Linked DNA regions of Gimesia maris. The protein of the gene in region 2 binds, or shares a complex with, the protein of the main gene of each other region. Links are inferred from orthologs where the notes say so. Each region holds a gene or a part of one and is shown on either strand. Other genes may lie near its edges.

Region 1 (4,959 bases), 4.5 Mb from region 2 along the record:
TCAGGCTTCCCCCGACGAACGCAATATCTGCCAGCCCCCAGCAGCTTTTCAATTCTCCCAGCGTATCCAGCAGTCCGATCGCAGGGGTCTGGCTGTTTGTGAACGGTAAAACAGATCCTGCTTCTCCCGACTCCTGTTCGCTGCGCCGAATCAGTGGAAGTCCGTATTGTTTCACCAGCTCTGCCACTTCATGGAACCGCTCCTGATGACGGGGTACCAGTATCAGGCGCAGGCGGGGAAATTGCTGCCTGGCTGCCAGGTAAACCTCCAGGGCAATCTGCTCTTCCGGCGACTGAGTGCTGCCAGCGATCAGAACAGTTTCCCCTGATTTCAGGCGAAAAATGTTCCGCAGTTCTGCCGTCAACGGATTCGCCCGATCCACCTGGATACCGTCAAATTTAATCGAGCCGGTCACCTGAATCCGATCTGCACGGCCTGTCAATTTCTGAAAACGTTCCGCATACGCGTCGGTCTGAACGGCAATCAGCTTTAGACGGTTCAGCAGCGGACCGATCAGCCAGCGAAGTTTCCGGTACCCGCGAAAACTTTTTTCACTCAAGCGACCATTGATAATCGAGACGGGGATCCCCGCCTGATCTGCTGCTAATACGAAATTCGGCCAGAGTTCCATCTCCACCAGAAGCACTGCCGTCGGCCTGATGCGCTGCAGTGCCCGCTTGACCGCCCAGGAAAAATCCAGGGGAAAATAACAGACGGTAAACTCAGGAAACTTTTCTTTTGCCACCGCATACCCGGTATGCGTAGTCGTCGAAATCACAAGTTCGAGTGTGGGATTCTGTCGTTTCAGTTCTTCCAGCAGGGGAGGCAGTTGTAAGACTTCCCCCACGCTGACGGCATGAAACCAGAAACAGGGCTCATAGCTGTTTCGCTCGGACAACTGTCCGAAAAACTTCTGCGCCAACCCGCTTCGATATTTTTTCTGAACCAGAACCCGGTACAGAATGACTGGCGAAGCACAGGCCAGCAACAGGCAATAAACGAGATTCAACAGGTAAGCATAAATTTGCACGGGATTCCATTCCCCAACCGGACTTCAATACCGGAATGTGATGAACTACAGATTCTTTCCGCAGCACTTTTTAAATTTCTTCCCGCTGCCACACGGACAGGGATCATTTCGACCGACCTTGGGTTGCTGATTGACAATCGGATCGATTGGCTGCTGAGCAGGCTCGGAAGAATTGGTATCCCCTTCACTCTCCTCATCGTAATCGTAATCATCCGTCACTTCTTCGTGGACCGTATCAGTAACCCGCCATAAAGAACCGACAAAATCAGGACTCTGTTTTTCCAGTCGGAAAATCGCTGAAGTGACCTGCTGACCAATGCGGCCCCACATGGCATCAAAGGCCTTCATCCCTTCGCGGCGGTATTCAACTTTGGGATCTTTCTGGGCATAGCCAACCAGACCAATGCCGGACCGCAAATGATCCATATAGTACAAGTGGTCTTTCCACGATGTATCAAGAACTTCCAGAATCAGCGAGCGTTCTGCCTGACTGAGTTCCGGGCGATAACGTTTGTTGTAAGCCTGATACAGGCGAATTCTCACTTCATCGTCGGTCAGGGGTTCCAGCTCTTCCGTCGTCAGATTCAGTTCGAGTTCCTCGTTTGCCCACTGAGCCAGCTCTCCCAGAGCGGCTTTGTTCTGCACGGGCTGAAGATTCTTTCCGGCAGAGACTTCCGATTCAGGAGCATAGGCTTTGGTCAGATACTGTTCGATCTGCTTTGAAGCTTCTCCGTTAACAAAAACCTTTTCACTTTCTGCGGACAGGATATTCTGAATCTCATTAACCTGTTTCCCTTTCAGGGCTTCCAGATCCAGGTTGGAATGAAATCTGGAGTTGGCCCACTTCACCAGGCCAACGCGGCTGTTTGATTCATTCCCGGGCTGTTGATTGCCCAGAAAATTGTACATCCCGACGGTTACCGGGAAGGTGACTTCTTTTTCCCGATACAGCTCTTTTACTTTTTCCAGTACTTTGGCTTTCGCTTCGGGAATACTCAGCGATTTGAATTCTTCCGGGTCGGCTTCGATGCCGAACTGATAGTTCAGATAGCCTGCCAGGGAACGGGAACCCCATTCTCCATCCAGAAATGCCTGCAAGGGGGTGAAATCGATGCGCTCGATGGCTTTTTGAGCATGATCGAAGAGCGTTTCATGCAGACCATCCCGGCCGATTTTTTTGAGTTCGCGTTCATTCAGATTCAAATTGAAATAAGCATTCGCCCATTTGGTCAACGCCTGCCAGTTCCAGTCATCTTCATATTCTTCCGGCAGATTCTCATTGATCTGTTCAGCAATGATATCATCCGCCTGCAGGCTGGCTTCATCTTTCAGATAGCTGACCAGTTGCTCGTAATCCATATCACGAATATTCGCGGCATCCACTTCGATATGAGCTTCCTGACCACACCAGGCGGCAATTGTATCCCAGCTGTAATTTTTATCGAGCAGACGCTCTGTTTCTTCATCGACCTGGCGTTCAATCATTTCCAGGATCAGATCGCGGCAGTTGCAGCCATCCAGAATCCGCTGACGGTAGCCATAGACGGTTTTTCGCTGTTCGTCCATGACTTCATCATATTCCAGCAGATGCTTACGCTGCTCGAAATGGGTTTCTTCCCGTTTCTTCTGTGCCCCTTCGACACGTTTGGAAACCATCCGACTCTCGATGGCCTCTCCTTCTTCCATGCCCAGACGAGACAGAATATTTTTTACCCATTCGCCGGCAAACACCCGCATCAGTTTGTCTTCGAGTGAAAGGAAGAAGCGGCTGGAACCGGGGTCTCCCTGACGTCCCGAACGACCACGCAGCTGCAGGTCGATACGACGGGAATCGTGACGCTCGGAACCGATCACATGCAACCCCCCCAGCTGCATGACTTCTTCGGCTTCGACATCCATGCCCTCCCGTTTTTCAATCTCTTTCACCAGTTTGTCCCACTCCGCTTTGGGGACTTCAATTCGGGACGCGTATTTCTGGCTCAATTCATCCCAGGCGATATGCTCCGCACTTCCCCCCAGAATAATGTCAGTACCACGCCCGGCCATATTCGTAGCAATGGTGACAGCGCCTTTACGACCTGCCTGCGCAATGATCTCCGCTTCACGTTCGTGATGCTTTGCGTTCAGCACATTGTGAGGAATGCCATATTTACTCAGTTTGTGACTGACAATTTCCGACTGTTCGATCGAAACGGTACCGACGAGAATCGGGCGTCCCTGTTTATGAACTTCGCGGACTTCGTCGGCAATCGCAGTCCATTTTTCTTTTTCCGTCTGATAGATCACATCGGGATGATTGATACGCTGCATGGGACGGTTGGTTGGAATACTGACTACATCCAGCTGATAAATCTTCCAGAACTCTTCCGCTTCCGTCATCGCCGTACCGGTCATGCCGGAGAGCTTATCGTATAATTTGAAAAAGTTCTGCAGGGTAATCGTCGCCAGAGTCTGCGACTCTTCTTTGATTTTCACACCTTCTTTGGCTTCCACCGCCTGATGCAGACCATCGCCCCATTGACGGCCCGGCATCAGTCGCCCGGTATGATCGTCCACGATAATCACTTCGCCCTGCTGAACGACATAATTCACATCCCGTTTATAGAGGTGATGTGCCTTCAGGGAGTTATCGATCAGGTGCGGCCATTCCATGTTCCCGGCGGTATAAAAGCTTTCCACACCAGCCAGCTCTTCCGCGTGTTTGACCCCCGCGTCCGTTAAGTGACAGGTATGCTCTTTTTCTTTGACTTCAAAATCGGTGCCTGGAATCAGCTTCAGGGCTACGGAATTGGCTTTGGAGTATTTGGTCAGATCATCCTGTGCGGGGCCGGAAATAATCAGCGGCGTACGTGCTTCGTCGATCAGAATATTATCGATTTCGTCAACGACGGCATAATTTAAGGGTCCCTGCACCTGCAGTTCTTTGACCGGTTTCATGTTATCCCGCAGATAGTCGAATCCGAACTCATTATTCGTACCATAGGTAATATCGCAGCCGTAATGCTTCTGGCGTTCTTCGGGACCCATTTTGGACTGGATCGCCCCGACAGTCAGTCCCAGCGCAATATGAATGGGGCCCATCCATTCCATGTCGCGTAAAGCCAGATAATCATTGACGGTCACAATATGGACTTTGCCGGAAAGCGCATTCAGGAAGGCCGGCAGAGACGATACCAGCGTTTTTCCTTCCCCGGTGACCATTTCTGCAATCATGCCTTTATGCAGAAAGTAGCCCCCGATCATCTGCACCGGGTAATGTCGCATACTCAAATTGCGACGAGCCGACTCACGAACGGCTGCGAATGCATAAGTCAGAATATCATCCAGGGTTTCCCCCGCAGCGAGGCGGGCGCGGAGTTTCTCCGCGGTCTGTTTCAATTCTTCTTCGGACAGTTTCATCAACTCCGGTTCAAAACTGTCGATTTCTGCCAGCATGGATCCGGGCACGATTTGATCATGCCCCTCTTTATCCCGGACGAAACCCAGTTTCCGTATCTGTCGTTCATTCGATGAACCGAACAACCCGGTCAGAAATCGTTCCAACCATGCCGTTACTGTTGTTAGCCATTCACCCAGCTTGTCTAGGAATTCCATTTTTTAACCCGAACTCGAATTCTCGAAAAATAGTCTTCAATATTTCTTCTGGTTGATCACGGTGCGACTGTCATACTGGCAGGAACAAGAAACCGTTCCCTGATGACTGAATTATTCGCCAGCAGCAGACCATCCTTATCCAGAATACATTTAATTTCTGTAAGTTCTTCTCTTTCCGAAGTTTATTTATTTTGAAAAATATGGTCAATGGCGTTATTCCGCCGGCTTGCGACCGCAACTTCAGAGATTGGAAGGCTCACTCATACAGAAATGCAACCAATGTGCCAAGTCTGGGGCATTTGTAATATCTTCCTCTGGATAATTTAGCCGAAATT
Region 2 (4,644 bases):
GTTCAGACACGTCGTTTTTTCGGGGGACGACAGCCATTGTGTGGCAGCGGGGTGATATCTTCGATCGCACGGATCGAGATGCCTGCTGTCTGCAAACCGGTGATGGCACTTTCGCGTCCGGAACCTGGTCCTTTAACACGAATTTCCATTTCTTTCACACCGAACTTGGATGCTTTTTCAGCACAGATTTCTGCGGCCCGCTGGGCTGCAAAAGGAGTGCTCTTGCGGCTGCCTTTGAAACCCGAAGTTCCAGCAGTCGCCCAGCAGAGCACATCACCATTCAGGTCGGTGATTGTGACTGTGGTGTTGTTAAACGTTGCTTTGATGTAAGCAACCGCTTTTGTGATGTGACGTTTCACTTTTTTTCGTTTGACTTTAGCCACTCTGCTACTCCTGATGTTTCTGTCTGCTTAAACTCAGAAACTGAAACTCATGATTTGGGATGTTTTAATCTCAGGTCGCCGCAACTGACAACGACCTCGGTCTGATCTTATTCTTCGCTTGACACAGGCAACGGAACCCAGGGGATTCAACGGCCTAGTGACGGGCATCCTTAACACCCTTTTTACCGGCAACGGTCTTCTTACCACCTTTACGGGTACGGGCGTTGGTTTGTGTATTCTGTCCGCGAACCGGCAGGCCACGACGATGACGTATGCCACGATAAGACTGGATATCTCGCAGTCGGGCAATATCCTGAGTCGTAGCTCGACGCAACTGACCTTCGACGGAATAGTCGGTATCCAGCATATTCACGATCCGGCTCAACTCATCGTCGGTCAGATCTTTGGCTTTCAACTGAGGATTGATGTTTAACTTGTGGCAGATATCTAGCGCGGTTACTTTTCCGATTCCATACAGGTAGGTCAGGGAAACATAAACAGGCTTTTCGTTCGGAATATCAACACCGAGAATACGTGGCATTTTTAGTTCACTCCGCTGGATTTAAAAACTGAAGTCAAATCAATGAAACTGAATTCGAGACGATTAACCCTGACGCTGTTTATGGCGCGGGTTGGAAGAGCAGATCACATAGACCCGCCCTTTTCGCCGAATGACTTTACAGTTTTCACAAATCCGCTTAACACTGGCTCGGACTTTCATCGTACTACGACTTCTCTATCTAACTTTGGTTCACGATATAATCGAGCTCACTACTGGCGAAAATCAGGTTCCCGCTGAATGTAACTCGTGTAAATTTAATTAATTGCGCCCATAAAATGAGCAAACTCCGGCTTCATATCAAACCTGTACAATTTCCGAAGCGGAGCGAATCAGGAAATTATAAACGCCGCGAACGTGAATCGACAAGCGAAACGCACCTTTTTTGGTGAATTTCGCCATGACTCACCCGTTTAATCTTTACAGATCGCTCTCCAGTAATCCTGAGTAGTTTCGCATCACCAGGTGACTGTCAATTTTATTGACCAGATCCAGCACCACGGAAACCACAATCAGTAATCCGGTTCCACCGTAAAAACTCGCCACCAGGAAGTCGACCCCTAACCAGGTGGACACCAGCGTGGGAATAATCGCAACCAGTGACAGGAACGCGGCACCTACATAGGTAATACGAACCATCACCTGCTCCAGATAAGCGGCTGTTCGAGCCCCTGGACGATAACCGGGGATAAACGAACCATAATCTTTCAGGTTTTCTGCCATATCCTTGGGATTAAATGTAATCGCCGTCCAGAAGTAGCAGAAGAAGTAAATCAAGACCACATAAGACATTGTGTAAACAAATCCACGACTCATCGGCTGGAATGCTTCATCAAGCATGGCCCAGAAGGCAGAGGTGGAAAAGTACTGGCTTAAGCCATGGAATAAAAAGTAGGGGAACATCAGCAGACTGGAAGCGAAGATGATTGGCATGACACCAGCCTGGTTGACGCGTAATGGCAGTGACTGACGCTGACCACCGGAAACCCGGCGACCGCGTACATGCTTGGCTGACTGAATGGGAATGCGACGCTGTCCCTGGGTAATGGCAATCACCCAGACCACCACAAACACAAACACCAGTGCCAGAATCAACAGGCGGTCGATCCCGGTATCGGTACCCAGAGCGATCCCCTTTTCGAAGGCAGGCTCAATCAGACTCCAGCCAGCTTGAGGCATCCGGGCCAGAATACCCGCCATAATCAGCAGACTGATCCCGTTACCAATGCCGTAGGCATCAATCTGCTCACCAATCCACATCAGGAAGACTGTTCCCGTGGTCATGGTAATGGTGGCCACAATCTGGAAATATAATCCCTGGTACCCATCCAGAATCAGACTGGTACCCGAGCCAAACCCGCCGGCCAGCGTACGAATCCAGAAAAAACTCTGTACCAGACAGATTACAACCGTTGCATAACGTGTATATTCATTAATTTTCTTCCGTCCCGCTTCTCCTTCTTTCTGGAGTCGCTCAAGGGGTGGATAGACCGTCCCCATCAACTGGAAGATAATCGAAGCAGAGATATAAGGCATAATGCCCAGACCAAAGATGGTACTCTGGCCAATATTTGAAGCGGAAAACAGGGAGATGACCTGCATCACCTGTCCGATACCACCCTGCTGGCTCTGTAAATCAACCAGCGTTTCTGAAAGCTGTGCCTGATTGACGAAAGGAAGAGCAATCCAGAAACCCATCCGGTAAATGGCCAACAGCCCCAGCGTCAGGACAATTTTTTTACGAAGCTCGGGAATTTTGAACAGAACTAATAATTTACCGAGCATAAGTAGCGATCCTTTGTGTCATAATTCAGCAGGCATTGATTTAAAACTTTGCTGTGGATTTTAGCGAATCCGCAAGAAAAGGGGAATCGTATTCTTAACTGCTGAGATCAAGTCCTTGAATGAAATTACTTATGACAAAACGCGACTGACAGTTCCGCCAGCTGCCTGAATCTTAGATTCAGCAGACGCAGAAAACAGGTGAGCGGATACAGTGAACTTTTTGGTCAGGTCTCCGTTCCCCAGGATTTTCACCTGATCGAAACGACCTTTGGCCAGACCTTTTTCAGCCAGCACTTCTGGGGTAATTTCTGCCCCTGCTTCAAATGCCTGCTCTAAAGTAGCCACATTGACAACAGCGACTTTTTTCGCGAACTGCTTGTTATTGAAGCCCCGTTTTGCAACCCGCATTGCCAAGGGAGTCTGTCCCCCTTCAAAGCTGGTACGACGAGAGGAACCAGAGCGGCTTCCGTAACCGTTTTCACCACGGGTGGAAGTTTTACCGTGACCGGAACCAGGTCCACGGCCAACACGCTTCTTTTTCTTATTCTTTTTTATTCCGCGATGGACGTCATCAATAATCATTAGACTTCTACTCCTCTCAAACGTGCAATGTCTTCCCGGGTTCGCAGTTTTGAGAGTCCATCGATGGTCGCTTTCACGACATTGATTGGATTATTGGAACCACGACTCTTTGTATAAATATCAGTAATACCGGCAGCTTCGACCACGGCTCGAACTCCAGCTCCGGCAATAATACCAGTACCAGGACGGGCGGGTAACAGCAGCACACGGGCAGAACCAAAACGGCCAACCACTTCGTGGGGTACCGTATTTTCAATTATGTTTGTTTTAATCATACTGCGGTTGGCCTGCTTGACCGCTTTATCGACTGCCAGTGGTACTTCGATGGCTTTGCCATATCCCCAGCCCACACGACCTTCTTTATCGCCGACAACAACCAGAGCGGTGAAACTGAATCGACGTCCCCCCTTGACCACGCAGGCACAACGGCGGATTTGAATGACTGTTTCTGGTGTTTGCTTTGAACCATCTTTTGACACGGTATCTTCTCCAACCCGTATTGAGTGTTGTCTCTATTAAAAATCCAGTCCGGCTTTGCGGGCAGAATCAGCCAGGGCAGCAACACGCCCGTGGTAACGGTAAGGGCCACGATCAAAGGCGACTTCTTTAATCCCCTTTTCCACAGCTCGTTCGCCAATCAGCTTACCTACTTTTTCGGCAGCGGCAATGTTTCCGCCATTCTCAATCTCTCCAGCCAGACTTTTGTCTTTCGTGCTGGCGGAGACCAGGGTCACACCAGCTGTATCATCAATCAGCTGAGCATAGATATGGTTATTGCTTCGATATACAGATAACCGTAAACGACCCGTTTTACGAACCGTATTGCGAATGCGGAACGAACGCCGTTGTTTCTGCTTTTTCAGTGTTTTTTCTAGTTTCATTTTACCGTCATCTTTTCAAAAACAGTATCGCCTGAATATCAGACCGCTGACTGACTGCTTAAACAGCCAGGTGAAGATTGTACTAGTTAGCAAATGCCTTACCAGCTTTACGCCGTACATATTCACCTTCATAACGAATCCCCTTACCTTTGTAAGGTTCCGGAGGACGTACGCTACGAATATTTGCTGCAAACTGACCGACAGCATGCTTGTCTGCACTGGTCAGGACAATATTGGTGCTGCTTGGTAATTCGCAAATCACACCTGCTGGAACTTCCAGTACGATCGTGTTGGCAAACCCGACCTGCAGGCTTAACTTGCTGCCATTCAGAGAGGCCTGGTAACCAACACCCTGAATTTCCAGTTTCCGTACAAACGGAGTTTCTACACCCTGAACCATATTGGCAATCAACGCCCGGGTCAGACCATGCAGAGCACGGCTCTGGCGGGAATC

What was found. The genes of interacting proteins can lie anywhere in the genome.
Region 1: the proteins of secY (region 2) and secA are in contact, whole or in part, in a crystal structure (PDB 3DIN), measured with the Thermotoga maritima proteins. The link is inferred for Gimesia maris from one-to-one orthologs. Residues at the interface, in WP_004081795.1 of Thermotoga maritima: Glu108, Gly109, Glu110, Glu111, Ala236, Glu237, Arg238, Arg239, Ile240, Thr241, Ile242, Gln243, Tyr244, Ala245, Arg246, Arg247, Val248, Thr249, Gly250, Arg251, Arg252, Val253, Tyr254, Gly256, Ala257, Ser258, Thr259, Tyr260, Leu261, Pro262; in WP_004082002.1 of Thermotoga maritima: Glu261, Ala262, Arg263, Lys300, Ala301, Arg302, Thr303, Ile304, Ile305, Leu323, Tyr324, Asp325, Pro326, Val329, Ser330, Tyr333, Ile336, Lys340, Phe345, Val349, Glu363, Phe364, Tyr374, Ser375, Gly376, Gly377, Glu393, Ile395, Thr482, Ser483.

Annotation. Positions count from the first base shown.
Region 1 is NZ_CP042910.1:2,700,088-2,705,046, reverse strand. The notes cover bases 876-4,959. They hold secA (preprotein translocase subunit SecA), read right to left. Parts: upstream 4,625-4,959; coding sequence 1,076-4,624; downstream 876-1,075. Other genes in these bases: GmarT_RS09995 (3-deoxy-D-manno-octulosonic acid transferase), read right to left, coding at 876-1,030. Outside these bases: more of GmarT_RS09995, read right to left, coding at 1-875. UniProt on the Escherichia coli protein: Required for protein export, interacts with the SecYEG preprotein conducting channel.
Region 2 is NZ_CP042910.1:7,231,055-7,235,698, forward strand. What follows is about bases 546-3,439. They hold secY (preprotein translocase subunit SecY), read right to left. Parts: upstream 2,728-3,439; coding sequence 1,363-2,727; downstream 546-1,362. Other genes in these bases: rpsM (30S ribosomal protein S13), read right to left, coding at 546-924; rpmJ (50S ribosomal protein L36), read right to left, coding at 988-1,104; rplO (50S ribosomal protein L15), read right to left, coding at 2,857-3,309; rpsE (30S ribosomal protein S5), read right to left, coding at 3,309-3,439. In the rest of the region: rpsK (30S ribosomal protein S11), read right to left, coding at 3-383; more of rpsM, read right to left, coding at 538-545; more of rpsE, read right to left, coding at 3,440-3,788; rplR (50S ribosomal protein L18), read right to left, coding at 3,825-4,190; rplF (50S ribosomal protein L6), read right to left, coding at 4,273-4,644. UniProt on the Escherichia coli protein: The central subunit of the protein translocation channel SecYEG. Consists of two halves formed by TMs 1-5 and 6-10.